2 regions of the Streptomyces sp. NPDC002935 genome follow, and region 2 is predicted to be linked to the other one. Evidence: riboswitches for the same ligand, from Rfam matches in the RefSeq annotation. Region 2 holds a riboswitch; the other holds the start of a gene.
What was found. Region 2 has a riboswitch for glycine ahead of gcvP (aminomethyl-transferring glycine dehydrogenase). Riboswitches for the same ligand answer to the same signal wherever they lie in the genome.
Positions count from the first base shown of each region.

Region 1: another riboswitch for glycine. It lies ahead of gcvT (glycine cleavage system aminomethyltransferase GcvT); the one in region 2 lies ahead of gcvP (aminomethyl-transferring glycine dehydrogenase).

Region 1 covers NZ_JBEXNW010000036.1:33,849-41,335, reverse strand. Annotated here, with positions in the region: gene ABZX90_RS35040 (enhanced serine sensitivity protein SseB C-terminal domain-containing protein) at 1-180, opposite strand, end outside; gene ABZX90_RS35035 (enhanced serine sensitivity protein SseB) at 410-1,186, opposite strand; gene ABZX90_RS35030 (AAA family ATPase) at 1,249-1,917, opposite strand; glycine riboswitch at 2,121-2,217, shown strand; gene gcvT (glycine cleavage system aminomethyltransferase GcvT) at 2,365-3,498, shown strand; gene gcvH (glycine cleavage system protein GcvH) at 3,657-4,034, shown strand; gene glyA (serine hydroxymethyltransferase) at 4,046-5,308, shown strand; gene ABZX90_RS35010 (L-serine ammonia-lyase) at 5,471-6,838, shown strand; gene ABZX90_RS35005 (glycoside hydrolase family 25 protein) at 7,071-7,487, shown strand, end outside.
Region 2 covers NZ_JBEXNW010000064.1:11,588-19,074, reverse strand. Annotated here, with positions in the region: gene ABZX90_RS42620 (MerR family transcriptional regulator) at 1-95, shown strand, start outside; gene ABZX90_RS42615 (DNA polymerase IV) at 170-1,669, shown strand; gene ABZX90_RS42610 (PRC-barrel domain-containing protein) at 1,591-1,962, opposite strand; glycine riboswitch at 2,078-2,173, shown strand; gene gcvP (aminomethyl-transferring glycine dehydrogenase) at 2,351-5,236, shown strand; gene ABZX90_RS42600 (DUF5999 family protein) at 5,372-5,578, opposite strand; gene ABZX90_RS42595 (hypothetical protein) at 5,955-6,539, opposite strand; gene ABZX90_RS42590 (glutamate--cysteine ligase) at 7,080-7,487, shown strand, end outside.

The DNA of each region.
Region 1 (7,487 bases), on a different contig from region 2:
GTTCCCGTACTGGGCGTCCGGGGAGCCCGCCTGGCCGTGCCAGAGCAGCATCCACACCTGGCCGGACGACGGGGTCGCGAGCGCGCGAAGCAGCGCCTCGTAGGCGTCGTAACGCCCGGGCGTCACCTGGCGCAGCATGTGCTCGACCTGCCCGGCCGCGGCCGTGCCCGACGCGCTCACCCTCAACCGCCCCTTCGCGAACTATTCACGACGAACCCATCCATTACGCCCGAGGCACCGGTCGACGAACGTGCGTCAACACCTCGACCGGGCCATGAAACCAGCTTATGCGGCGATCGCGCTCCGCCGGGGGAAGCCGTCGAGAGCCGAAGCTCGCCGATCGCGGGCCGCGGCGGGCCGTCCGTGGCCGTGCGGACGGCTTCCCGAGCGCCCTCGGGACGGGCGCCGTTCAGTGACCGTGCTGGTAGAAGGGGCGCACCTGGGCGCGCATCCAGTCGCCGACCGGGTCCTGCGTCACGTCCAGGAGAACCAGGTTCACCGGGATGTTCATCGGGACACGGCCGAGGGCCCGGCCGAGGGCGTCGAGGGGAAGGGTGCGGGCCTCGCCCTCCCACAGCGAGAGTTCGACGCCGATGAACATGACCGGATCGTCGCCCTCGATGCTGGCCAGACAGCGGCGGGCGCTCAGGACGACGCCGGTCCCGGCGAACTCGGCCGAGGCGGCGGCCAGGAAGTCCACCGGATCCTCCTGCCAGTCGGGCTCGAAGAGCCGCACCCGGCCACCGCTGGCCGACCCGTCCAGCAGGGTCCGCCCGGCCCGGCACAGCTCGGCGACGGCGGTCGGCGGCAGCGGTACGCCGACCACGCCGTCCGGATTGACCGCGATGCCGACCTGCGGCGGAAGTCCGCGGGCGAACTCCACGGCGGGCGCGATCGTGAACGACATGTGGCCGCCGGTGACCTGCCGGAACTGCTCCTCGGAGCTGAAGACGGGGACGTACACCTGGCCCCCGAGCTCCATCGTGGGCAGGTCGAGCGGACCGGTCTGCGGGCCACCGCCGTTGGGCAGCGGCACCCAGACGAAGCTGCGGCCGAGCACCTCGACGATGCGGGCGCCCGCCGAGGGCCCCGCGGGCACACCGAGGGAGGAGGACAGCACCTCCTCCAGCTCGTTGCCGGGCCAACCGCCGTGCGGATGGGGATGCGCCTGTGCCGGGAAGTCCATCTGTCTACCGCCTGCTTCGAACCACTGTTCCGGCTGGAAAGGTTAATGCGCCCGCACGTCGGTCAGGGGCCGAAGTCGATCCTGCGCAGCACGTCCGCCGCGTCCCGGTCGATCAGCACCGCCGATCCGCACCCCTCGGGCAGGTCGCCCTTCTCGACGGAGCGCAGCAGCCGGGTGACCGCGCCGCGATGGCGCGCGAAGGCGTAGCGCGAGACGCCCCGGCCGCGCTCGCGCTGGCCGTCCAGCGCGGTGCCCGGCGTGACGTCGAGCAGCAGCAGGTGCAGCGCGCCGCCCCGGCGCCGGGCCTCGCGGGCGAGCCAGCGGCGCACCCAGGCCTGCGTGCCGCAGTCGTGCACGACGACTCCGCCGTCGCCGCGCAGCGCACGGCGCAGACCGGCGTAGTGCGCGAGGCGGACGAGGGGCCGGTAGACCGCGTAGGGCAGCAGGCGGGCCGTGCGCCCGTCCCAGCGGTCGCGGGTGTCCTGCGAGTCGACGCGCGCGCCCTTCACGGCCCGCCGCATCAGGGTCGACTTGCCGCTGCCGGGCAGTCCGGTGACCACGACGACGTCGCGTGCCCCGAAGCGGAGACCGTGCGGGCTGTGTCCGGCCCGGTCCCGGAGGTCCCTGACGACGGCCGCCGGAAGCGGACCGCACGCCTCCCGGGCCGGTACACCGGTCTGCTCGGGCAGCGCGAGACCCGAGGTCGTCGCGTACGCCGTGGTCCTGTTCACCGTGACCGTCCTCCCCTTGGATGTGGAGTCCCATCCCCGTCGAGTGTAAAGAGAAGGTAATGCCCGGCGCTTCCCATTTCGGTGCACGGACTGCCACAGGCCGGTCACAGATGCGGACCGCCGGAATCGGACCCTCCGGCCGCGGACTGCCAGGATCGGACGGCGCGTGCAATGATGGCCGCGCCAACTGCATACCGGCCGCTTGAATCCGCGCGGGAGAGTCCTGGGTACGTGTACCCGGGCGCCGAAGGAGCAAGTCCCTCCCTTGAATCTCTCAGGCACCGTTACCGCGCGGGCGAGGCACATCTGAAAAGCGGGCCGCCCACCGGTGGCTCCACCCAAGGTGCAAATCAGGACCACCGTTTCGTGGGGTCTTGATGAACCTCTCAGGTTCCGATGACAGATGGGGAGGAACGACCTCGCCGTCATGCCTTGGGAGCCAGACCGATGAGCAGCACCGCACCCCGTCACACCGCGCTCGATGCCCTGCATCGCTCGCTCGGCGCGACCATGACCGACTTCGCAGGCTGGGACATGCCCCTGCGCTACGGCTCCGAGCGGGACGAGCATCTCGCCGTCCGCACGAAGGCCGGCCTCTTCGACCTCTCCCACATGGGCGAGATCACCGTCACCGGCCCCGAGGCCGCGGCGCTCCTGAACCACGCGCTGGTCGGCAACATCGCCACCGTCGGCGTCGGCCGCGCCCGCTACACCATGATCTGCCAGGAGGACGGCGGCATCCTGGACGACCTGATCGTCTACCGCCTCGCCGATCACGAAGCCGCGTCCCCTCAGTACATGGTCGTGGCGAACGCCTCCAACGCCCAGGTGGTGCTGGACGCCCTGACCGAGCGCGCCGCCGGTTTCGACGCGGTCGTGCGCGACGACCGTGACGCGTACGCGCTGATCGCCGTGCAGGGGCCGGAGTCCCCCGGCATCCTCAAGTCGATCACCGACGCGGACCTGGACGGCCTGAAGTACTACGCGGGCCTGCCGGGCACGGTGGCCGGCGTTCCGGCGCTGATCGCCCGCACCGGTTACACGGGCGAGGACGGCTTCGAGCTGTTCGTCGCCCCCGCCGACGCCGAGAAGGTGTGGCAGGCGCTGACCGACGCGGGTACCCCGGCCGGGCTGGTCCCCTGCGGTCTGTCGTGCCGCGACACGCTCCGCCTGGAGGCGGGCATGCCGCTGTACGGGCACGAGCTCACCACCTCCCTGACCCCCTTCGACGCCGGCCTCGGGCGGGTCGTGAAGTTCGAGAAGGAGGGCGACTTCGTGGGGCGCGCCGCGCTGGAGGAGGCCGCCTCCCGTGCCGAGCAGAACCCGCCGCGGGTCCTCGTCGGCCTGATCGCCGAGGGACGTCGCGTGCCGCGCGCCGGGTACCCGGTCGTCGCCGACGGCCAGGTGATCGGCGAGATCACCTCCGGTGCCCCCTCCCCCACGCTGGGCAAGCCGATCGCCATGGCGTACGTCGACGCCGCGCACGCCGCGCCGGGCACCGCCGGTGTCGGCGTGGACATCCGGGGCAGCCACGAACCGTACGAGGTCGTGGCGCTGCCGTTCTACAAGCGCCAGAAGTAAGACTGGTCCGCACGGGCCGGACATGACACGGATGCCCGTCGGGCGCCGGCACTGACGGGCGACCCCGTCGGGCGCCGGACGTGACCCTGGGCACATCTGCCCGCGCTACCCACGCTTCCCTCCATCACCACTCCACCGCGTACAGGAGAATTCAGGCCATGAGCAACCCCCAGCAGCTGCGCTACAGCAAGGAGCACGAGTGGCTGTCCGTCGCCGAGGACGGCGTCGCGACGGTCGGCATCACCGAGTTCGCGGCCAACGCGCTCGGCGATGTCGTCTACGCCCAGCTCCCGGAGGTCGGTGACACGGTGACCGCGGGCGAGTCCTGCGGCGAGCTGGAGTCGACCAAGTCGGTCAGCGACCTGTACTCCCCGGTCGACGGCGAGGTCGTCGAGGCGAACCAGGACGTGGTGGACGACCCGTCGCTGGTGAACTCCGCGCCCTTCGAGGGCGGCTGGCTGTTCAAGGTGCGCGTCGCCGACCAGCCCGAGGACCTGATGTCCGCCGACGAGTACACCGCCTTCACCGCCGGCTGAGGAGTCACCGCATGTCGCTTCTGAACACCCCGCTTCACGAGCTGGACCCGGACGTCGCCGCCGCCGTCGACGCCGAGCTGCACCGCCAGCAGTCCACCCTGGAGATGATCGCCTCGGAGAACTTCGCTCCGGTCGCGGTCATGGAGGCCCAGGGCTCGGTCCTGACCAACAAGTACGCCGAGGGCTACCCCGGCCGCCGCTACTACGGCGGCTGCGAGCACGTCGACGTGGTCGAGCAGATCGCCATCGACCGCGTCAAGGCGCTGTTCGGCGCCGAGCACGCCAACGTCCAGCCGCACTCGGGCGCCCAGGCCAACGCGGCGGCGATGTTCGCGCTGCTCAAGCCGGGCGACACGATCATGGGTCTGAACCTGGCGCACGGCGGGCACCTCACCCACGGCATGAAGATCAACTTCTCCGGCAAGCTCTACAACGTGGTCGCCTACCACGTGAGCGACGAGACCGGTCAGGTCGACATGGCCGAGGTCGAGCGCCTCGCCAAGGAGTCCCGGCCGAAGCTGATCGTGGCCGGCTGGTCCGCCTACCCGCGGCAGCTGGACTTCGCCGAGTTCCGCCGCATCGCCGACGAGGTCGGCGCGTACCTCATGGTCGACATGGCGCACTTCGCCGGCCTGGTGGCCGCGGGGCTGCACCCGAACCCGGTGCCGCACGCCCACGTCGTCACGACGACCACCCACAAGACCCTCGGCGGCCCGCGCGGCGGCGTGATCCTCTCGACGGCCGAGCTGGCCAAGAAGATCAACTCCGCGGTCTTCCCCGGTCAGCAGGGCGGTCCGCTGGAGCATGTGATCGCCGCCAAGGCCGTCTCCTTCAAGGTCGCCGCCACGGAGGACTTCAAGGAGCGCCAGCAGCGCACGCTGGACGGCGCGCGCATCCTGGCCGAGCGTCTGGTCCAGGACGACGTGAAGGCCGTGGGCGTGGACGTCCTGTCCGGGGGCACGGACGTGCACCTGGTCCTGGTCGACCTGCGCAACTCCGAGCTGGACGGGCAGCAGGCCGAGGACCGCCTCCACGAGGTCGGCATCACGGTCAACCGCAACGCCATCCCGAACGACCCGCGCCCGCCGATGGTCACCTCCGGTCTGCGCATCGGCACGCCCGCCCTCGCCACCCGCGGCTTCACCGCCGAGGACTTCACCGAGGTCGCGGACATCATCGCCGAGGCGCTGAAGCCGTCCTACGACGCGGAGGCCCTCAAGATCCGCGTGTCCGCTCTGGCCGACAAGCACCCGTTGTACCCCGGCCTGAAGTAGTTTCGTACGCTCTAGGTCGTACGTTTGGGTCCGTACGGTTCTTCTCGTACGGACGTCCGGGGCACCGCGCACACTGGAAGCAGAGCGCGGTGCCCCGTTCCATGCAGTTCCGCACCACCTCCGCCGGACAACGGCGTCCGGCGAAACCACCAAGGAGTTCCCGTGGCCATCTCGGTCTTCGACCTGTTCTCGATCGGCATCGGCCCGTCCAGCTCCCACACGGTGGGCCCGATGCGCGCCGCACGCATGTTCGCCCGGCGGCTGCGCAACGAAGAGCTGCTGGCCCCGGTCACGGCGATACGCGCCGAGCTGTACGGCTCCCTGGGCGCGACCGGCCACGGCCACGGCACCCCCAAGGCGGTGCTGCTCGGCCTGGAGGGCTCCTCACCCCGGACGGTGGACGTGGAGGGCGCCGACGAACGGGTCGAGCAGATCAAGTCCTCCGGGCGGATCAACCTGCTCGGCGAGCACGAGATCGACTTCTCCTTCGACAACGACCTGGTCCTGCACCGCCGCAAGGCCCTGCCGTACCACGCGAACGGCATGACGATCTTCGCGTACGACGCCTCCGGCGAGCTCGTCATGGAGAAGACGTACTACTCGGTCGGCGGCGGCTTCGTGGTGGACGACGACGCGGTCGGCGAGGACCGCATCAAGCTCGACGACACGGTCCTGAAGTACCCGTTCCGCACGGGCGACGAGCTGCTGCGGCTCACGAAGGAGACCGGCCTGTCGATCTCCGCCCTGATGCTGGAGAACGAGCGGGCCTGGCGCACCGAGGAGGAGATCCACGAAGGGCTCATCGGCATCTGGCGCGTGATGCAGGCATGCGTCTCGCGCGGCATGGCCCGCGAGGGCATCCTGCCGGGCGGCCTCCGGGTCCGCCGCCGCGCCGCCCACTCGGCCCGCCAGCTGCGCGCCGAGGGCGACCCGCTGGCCCACGCGATGGAGTGGATCACCCTCTACGCGATGGCGGTCAACGAGGAGAACGCGGCGGGCGGACGTGTGGTCACCGCCCCCACCAACGGCGCGGCGGGCATCATCCCTGCGGTGCTGCACTACTACATCAACTTCGTGCCGGGCGCAGACGAGGAGGGCGTCGTACGGTTCCTGCTCGCGGCCGGAGCCATCGGCATGCTCTTCAAGGAGAACGCCTCCATCTCGGGCGCCGAGGTCGGCTGCCAGGGCGAGGTCGGCTCGGCCTGCTCGATGGCGGCCGGCGCGCTCGCCGAGGTGCTCGGGGGCAGCCCCGAGCAGGTCGAGAACGCCGCCGAGATCGGCATGGAGCACAACCTCGGCCTGACCTGCGACCCGGTCGGCGGCCTGGTCCAGATCCCCTGCATCGAGCGCAACGGCATGGCCGCGGTGAAGGCCGTCACGGCGGCCAGGATGGCCATGCGCGGCGACGGCTCCCACATGGTCTCCCTCGACAAGGTCATCAAGACCATGAAGGAGACCGGCGCCGACATGAGCGTCAAGTACAAGGAGACGGCCCGGGGCGGGCTGGCGGTCAACATCATCGAGTGCTGACGAACAGCCATGGACCCGGCCCGGTCCGGCGAGCCCAGCGGCACGCCCGACCGGTCCGGCCGGCACCGCACGCCCGCCGCGTCCTGACGGGCCGCGAGGACGAGGGCGTCCGCGCCGGTCACCTGTACGAGGGTGGGGTGGGCTAAGTGGGGGAACGTGAAAGGCAGTTGTTCCCCACGACACCGGGCATCGCCCCGCGTGGCCCGTCCCCCCGTGCACGGAGGCTCCACCCATGCTGCGAGGCATCGACGTCAGCGCCTACCAGCCGTCCGCATACGGCACCGCCGGCCTCTCCTTCGTCTTCGTCAAGGCGACGGAAGGCCGCTCGTACGTCAACCCGAAGCTCACCGCGCAGGTGAGAACGGCCCGCGACGCGGACTGTGTGGTGGGTTTCTACCACTTCCTGTGGCCGGGCAACATCACCGCCCAGGCCGCGTACTTCGTCAGCAAGGCCCCCGAGAAGGCGGGCGATCTGCTCGCCGTCGACTGGGAGACCACGGGCGACGGCACCCACGCGAGCAACGCGGAGAAGGACCGCTTCCTCCGCAAGGTGAGGGAACTCCGCCCGGACCACCGGGTGGTGCTCTACACCAACCGGGACTTCTGGCTGAACGTCGACACCACCTCGTACGCCGGTGACGGCCTCTGG
Region 2 (7,487 bases):
CGCAGTTGCACGGGGAGCGTGTGGACACCGGGGAGACGCTTCTCGCGCACAACCCCGCCGACGAGCTCGCGCGAAGGCGCAACCGCGCGGTGTGACGCGCACGGTTTTCGATGACGTGATGCCCCGGCCTGCCGGGGCATTGTCAGTGGCGTAGGGCAGCATCGGACATGTGAGAACCGCGCCCACGATCCTGCATCTCGACATGGATGCCTTCTTCGCCTCGGCGGAGCAGGCGTCCAAGCCGAGCCTGCGCGGGAAGGCCGTCGTCGTGGGCGGACTCGGACCGCGCGGAGTCGTCGCCACCGCCTCGTACGAGGCACGCGTCTTCGGGGTGAACTCGGCGATGCCCATGGCCCAGGCACGCCGACGCGCTCCGAACGCCGCGTACCTGGTGCCGCGCTTCGGGCTCTACCGGGAGGTCAGCGAGCAGGTGATGGGGCTGCTGGGGGCCCTGTCGCCGCTGGTGGAGCCGCTGAGCCTGGACGAGGCGTTCGTGGACCTGGAAGCGGGCGGGACGGCCTGGGACGACGCCTCGGCGCGGCTGGCGGGTGCCAAGCTGCGCGCCGACATCCGGGCGGTCACGGGGCTCACGGGGTCGGTGGGGCTCGCCGCCTCCAAGATGCTGGCGAAGATCGCCTCGGAGCAGGCCAAGCCCGACGGTCTCGTGGTGATCGAGCCGGGCACCGAGCGCGCGCTGCTGGGGCCGATGTCGGTGCGGACATTGCCGGGCGTGGGGCCGGCGACCGGCGATCATCTGCGGCGAGCCGGCATCACCACCGTCGAAGAACTCGCCGAGGCGGGCGAGGACGAGCTCGTACGGCTGCTGGGGAAGGCGCACGGGCACGCGCTGTTCGCGATGGCCCTGGCGCACGACGAGCGGCCCGTGGTGGCCGAGCGGGAGACCAAGTCGGTGTCGGTCGAGGACACGTACGACGTGGACATCCACGACCGGGTCCGGGTGGGGCTGGAAGTTGCGCGGCTCGCGGACCGGTGTGTGCGGCGGCTGCGCGGGGCCGGACTGTCGGGGCGGACCATCGTGCTGAAGGTGCGCAGGTACGACTTCTCGACGCTGACCCGGTCCGAGACGCTGCGAGGGCCCACGGACGACCCCGGGGTCGTGCGAGAAGCCGCCGCCCGGCTGCTGGAGGGGGTGGACACCACCGGAGGCATACGCCTGCTGGGGGTCGGTGTCTCCGGGCTCGCCGACTACACACAGGAGGATCTGTTCGCGCAGGCGCAGGCGGCCGCCGAGGGGGAGTCTGCGGCGGAGGAGCATCCCGCGGACGAGTCGGCCGAGGGGGCCGCCGCAGAGCAGGAACGGCCCGCGGAGCGGCGGTGGCCCTCCGGGCACGACGTGTCGCACGCCGAGTACGGGCACGGCTGGGTGCAGGGGAGTGGGCTGGGGCGGGTCACGGTGCGGTTCGAGACGCCCTACTCCGAGCCCGGCCGGGTGCGGACGTTCCGGACGGACGATCCGCAACTGGAACCAGCGGATCCGCTGCCCCTGGTGGAGCGAAGACCCGAGGACGCCGGGCCTGGGCCGTTGGCGTCAGAAGCCGGGGCGCTGGGCAGTCCGGACCCGGGGCGGCCTCAGACGTCCTCCGTGCCCGCGATCCGGCCGAAGTCCCGGTCCGGCGGCGGGGGAGGGGACGCCACGTCGAGACCGTAGTGGTGGTAGAGCTGGAGTTCCTGTTCGGGGGAGAGGTGCCGCCCGACGCCGAAGTCGGGGGCGTCCTTGATCAGGGCTCGGTCGAAGGGGATGCGCAGGGTCCCCTCGACGATCTCGCTGGGCTCCAGGGGTACGAAGGCATCCCTGCTGAACAGGCCGGTCCGTATGGCCGCCCACTCCGGGACGCCGGTCGCGTCGTCGAGGTAGACCTCGTCGATCGTGCCGATCTTGGTGCCGTTGCTGTCGAACGCCTTGCGGCCGATCAGGTTGCGCGGATCGATGTCGGTCTGCACGGTCCCTCCACGTGGTCGCAAACTCATCCGTAAGTACTACAAAAGAGCAGATTCGGGAAGGCGGCCACTCGAAAGCCGACGGCTTGTCCTCGCTGGTAGGCTGGCAGACGGCTGCTGATCCCGTGCGGGAGAGTCCTCCAGACTTCACCGGAGGCGCCGAAGGAGCAACTCCTCCCCGGAATCTCTCAGGCTCACGTACCGCACGGACGAGGTCACTCTGGAAAGCAGAGCGGGTGCCGATGGCCTCCGCTCTCACCGACGGTGAAAGCCGGACCGTCCAAGGACGCTCCGGTGAAACTCTCAGGTTGAGATGACAGAGGGGGAGGCCGTCGGGGTGCCCGTGCCGGGGTGCCCCTCGAAGGTCGCGTCAGACCAGGAGGCCTCCGCCATGACCGCCCCTCGCATTCCGCTCTCCGAGCTCGAACAGGGAATTCCCTTCGAGCAGCGCCACATCGGGCCCGACTCCGAAGCCCGGGCCAAGATGCTCGCGCAGGTGGGATACGGCTCGCTCGACGAGCTGACCGCCGCCGCGGTGCCGGACGTGATCAAGAACGCCGAGGCCCTGAAGCTGCCGGCCGCCCGCACCGAGGCCGAGGTACTGGCCGAGCTGCGCTCCCTCGCGGACCGTAACCAGGTGCTCGGCTCGATGATCGGCCTCGGCTACTACGGCACGTTCACGCCGCCGGTGATCCTGCGCAACGTCATGGAGAACCCGGCCTGGTACACCGCGTACACGCCGTACCAGCCGGAGATCTCGCAGGGCCGTCTCGAGGCGCTGCTGAACTTCCAGACCGTCGTCGCCGAGCTGACCGGGCTGCCGACCTCCGGCGCCTCGCTGCTCGACGAGGGCACCGCCGCCGCCGAGGCGATGGCGCTGTCCCGCCGGATGGGCAAGAACAAGAAGGGCCTCTTCCTGGTCGACGCGGACGCGCTGCCGCAGACCATCGCCGTCATCGAGACCCGCGCCGAGCCGACCGGCGTCGAGATCGTCGTCGCCGACCTCGCCGAGGGCATCCCGGCCGACCTCGCCGGGCGCGAGATCAACGGTGTGCTGATCCAGTACCCGGGCGCCTCCGGTGCCGTACGCGACATCAAGCCCCTCATCGAGCAGGCGCACGAGCTGGGCGCGGTCGTCACCGTCGCCGCCGATCTGCTCGCCCTGACCCTGCTGACCTCGCCCGGCGAGCTCGACGCGGACATCGCGGTCGGTACGACGCAGCGCTTCGGTGTGCCGATGGGCTTCGGCGGACCGCACGCCGGATACATGGCGGTGCGCGAGAAGTTCGCGCGCAGCCTCCCCGGCCGACTGGTCGGTGTGTCCGTGGACGCCGACGGGAACAAGGCGTACCGCCTCGCCCTGCAGACGCGTGAGCAGCACATCCGTCGCGAGAAGGCGACCAGCAACATCTGTACGGCTCAGGTGCTGCTCGCCGTGATGGCCGGCATGTACGCCGTGTACCACGGTCCCGACGGCCTGCGGACCATCGCACGGCGTACCCACCGCTACGCCACGGTCCTGGCCGCGGGGCTCAACGCCGACGGCGTCGAGGTCGTGCACGGCGCGTACTTCGACACCCTCACCGTGCGGGTCCCGGGCCGCGCCGCCGCGACCGTGGCCGCCGCCCGCGACCACGGCGTCAACCTCCACCTCGTCGACGCCGACCAGGTGTCGATCTCGTGCGACGAGACGACCACGCGCGAGCAGCTGGCCGCCGTGTGGACCGCCTTCGGCGTCGACGGCGACATCGAGGCGCTGGACGCGATCGCCGAGGACACCCTGCCGGCCGCGCTGCTGCGCACCGACGAGTACCTCACGCACCCCGTCTTCCACCAGCACCGCTCCGAGACCGCGATGCTGCGCTACCTGCGCAGGCTCTCCGACCGCGACTACGCGCTCGACCGCGGCATGATCCCGCTGGGCTCCTGCACGATGAAGCTCAACGCGACCACCGAGATGGAGCCGGTGACCTGGCCCGAGTTCGGGCAGCTGCACCCCTTCGCGCCCGCCGAGCAGGCGCGGGGTTACCTGACGCTCATCCACGAGCTGGAGGACCAGCTCGCCGAGGTCACCGGCTACGACAAGGTGTCCCTCCAGCCCAACGCCGGTTCGCAGGGCGAGCTGGCCGGTCTGCTGGCCGTCCGCGGCTACCACCGCGCCAACGGCGACGACCAGCGCACCGTCTGCCTCATCCCGTCCTCCGCGCACGGCACCAACGCCGCCAGCGCCGTGATGGCCGGCATGAAGGTCGTCGTCGTGAAGACCGCGGACGACGGTGAGATCGACGTCCAGGACCTGCGCGCCAAGATCGAGCAGTACCGCGACGAACTGTCGGTGCTGATGATCACGTACCCCTCGACCCACGGGGTGTTCGAGGAGCACGTCGCCGACATCTGCGCCCAGGTGCACGAGGCCGGCGGCCAGGTCTACGTCGACGGTGCCAACCTCAACGCCCTGGTGGGCCTCGCCAAGCCGGGCCACTTCGGCGGCGACGTCTCGCACCTCAACCTGCACAAGACCTTCTGCATCCCGCACGGCGGCGGCGGTCCGGGCGTCGGCCCGGTCGGTGTGCGCGCGCACCTGGCGCCGTACCTGCCGAACCACCCGCTGCAGCCCGAGGCCGGTCCCGAGACCGGCGTCGGCCCGATCTCGGCCGCTCCCTGGGGCTCCGCGGGCATCCTGCCCATCTCCTGGTCGTACGTCCGGCTGATGGGCGGCGAGGGCCTCAAGCGCGCCACGCAGGTGGCCGTGCTCTCCGCGAACTACATCGCCAAGCGCCTGGAGCCGCACTACCCGGTGCTGTACACCGGCCCCGGCGGCCTGGTCGCGCACGAGTGCATCATCGACCTGCGCCCGCTCACCAAGGCGACCGGCGTGAGTGTCGACGACATCGCCAAGCGCCTGATCGACTACGGCTTCCACGCGCCGACGATGTCGTTCCCGGTGGCCGGCACGCTGATGATCGAGCCGACCGAGTCCGAGGACCTGGGCGAGCTCGACCGGTTCTGCGAAGCGATGATCGCGATCCGCGCGGAGATCGAGAAGGTCGGCTCCGGCGAGTGGGCGGTGGACGACAACCCGCTGCGCGGGGCGCCGCACACGGCCGCCGCGCTCGGCGGCGACTGGGAGCACCCGTACAGCCGCGAGGAGGCCGTCTTCCCGGCCGGTGTCTCGGCCGCCGACAAGTACTGGCCGCCGGTGCGCCGCATCGACCAGGCGTACGGCGACCGGAACCTCGTCTGCTCCTGCCCGCCGCTGGACGCGTACGAGGACTGATCAGCGCTCGGCACGTGGACGCCTACGGGGAGTGATCACCCTCGGGCATGCGTCGGGGCCGGTTCGGAGAGTACGTCTCCGGGCCGGCCCCTCGTGTGTCTGGGCGGCCTGTCACGGCCGCCCGGGTCGTGCGGCTCAGGCGGCCGTCATCACCGGCGCTCCGCCCATCGGGCGGTGCGGGGCGATGATCTGGCCGTCCGGCAGGAGCTCACCGGTGTCCTCGAAGAGCAGAACGCCGTTGCACAGCAGGCTCCATCCCTGCTCCGGGTGGTGCGCCACAAGGCGGGCGGATTCCCGGTCGGCTGATTCGGCTGAGGGGCACGGTGGCTGGTGCTGGCACATGGATGGGATCTTTCGCTGGGTCGAGAGGTGAGTGATGGTCGTGGTGTCTGTATCGCGGCTTGAGATGCTCATGGCCGCCCCCCGTTGGTGTGTGGTCTGGAACCCAGTGTTGCCCCACGGGCGTCAATCCGCAGGGATTTGAAGGCACCGCTCCTCACAGGTTGATGACGCATCACCCGCGCGGACGGTTCATCCCAACTGCGCTGCCCTTTCGGGTGGTTCGAGGTGGCCGAATGGGGCTAGTCCGGTCGGGCGCGGAGCGCGTTTCCCCTCGTACGAGCGGTGTCGGGCCCTAACGAGCGGTCGGGTCATCCGGGGTGGTGACAGCGATGTGCCCCGCGGCCGGAGGACGGCCGCGGGGCACGGATGCCGAGGCTCAGGCGGGCGAGCTGAGCAAGGGTGCGGGGGTGACCCGGTGGGTGAGGACCGGCAGCAGTTCGGCGACGCGGTGCGGACGGTGCGCGGCGATGCCGGGCGGGGCGGGTGCGAGCGGGACGAGGAGGTCGGTGGCGGCCGGATGACCGCTGGCGCCGTCCGCCGTGAGGTCGCCGTGCAGCCAGAGGGTCAGCATGTACAGCTCGGGTACGGACAGCAGGCGCGCCTGGTAGGGCTGCTGCATGGTCTCGGCCTGCCGCAGGGCGTGTTCGGTCGCGGCGATGTAGGGGCCCTCGAAGAAGCGGGAGAAGGCCCAGCCGTCCGGGGTCAGCATGGTGTCGGCGGCGGCCACCGCGCGGTCGCCGCACCGGATCAGGAAGCGCCACCCGGCGAGCCGGGTGGCGGCGGCGCCCGCGGGAGTGATGCGATCCAGGACGTGGACGGGCAGCGGGAGTTCGGGGGTGGCGGGTCCCTGTGCCAGGCGCAGGGACGGGGTACGGGCTTCGCGGACAGCGGTGGGGGAACCGAGTGCCGTGAGAACGGTGCGCAGGGCGGGCGCGGGAGCCGGGGGTACGTGCAGCGGCATGGTGGGTCGCCTCTCATTCGACAGGCACAGTGGCGCGAGGGCGGGGGCGGACGGCGCTGTCAGCTCTCGGGTCAGAGGGGCGAGGGGTCTGGATCTGCCGACAGGGTGTCGCCTGCCGTCGTCACCGTGACGACAGGACCTAGGACCGCGAGCGCCAACTCTCTGCCTCGGTAGCGGAGTTTATACGACGCGTGTTCAGGCGATGTTTCGTCTAGTCGTCCCGAATATGAAGGGCAAGGCGCTATTCGGTCGATGAAATGCGGGGTTCATCCCGGTTCTGCGCGGTCGAACCGCGATGACCTCGGAATACCTCGCCGGAGCGGTCGGCCGATTCGCGTCGGCCTTTTTCACGAGATCATGTCGAGCGGTAAACTTGCTTATTGCTCCATGCCTGGTGAATGTGCCCGGGGCCGATGTCAAGCGTAGCGGTCGAAGAGCGCGCGCGGGACGTTATGGATCGCGTTGCCTGGGCATCATCCCCCGTGACCCGGGACGCCAGGGCCGGATCATCGGCCTGTCCATTCGAGGAGGGACACTTCGATGGGGGAGAAGGTCGTGGCAGGGGCGTTCGGCCTCTCCGATCGGCAGCGCCACCGCGACAAGCTCCGGCAGTGTCTGACGGGGCTGGAGCGACTGCTGGAGGAGAAGCGGTTCGATCGTCCGAAGAACCTGATGGGTCTGGAGATCGAATTGAATCTCGCAGGCCCCGACGGCATGCCCAGAATGATGAATGCGCAGGTTCTCGAAAGGATTGCGAGCCGCGATTTTCAAACAGAACTCGCCATGTTCAACCTGGAAGTCAACATAGCCCCACATCGATTGGGCGGCCGTGTATTCGACCGGCTCGCGGAGGAGATCCGCACCTCCCTCGCATATGCCCATCGGAAAGCCAGCGAGGTCGACGCCGGAATCGTGATGATCGGCATCCTGCCGACGCTCGGCCAGAAC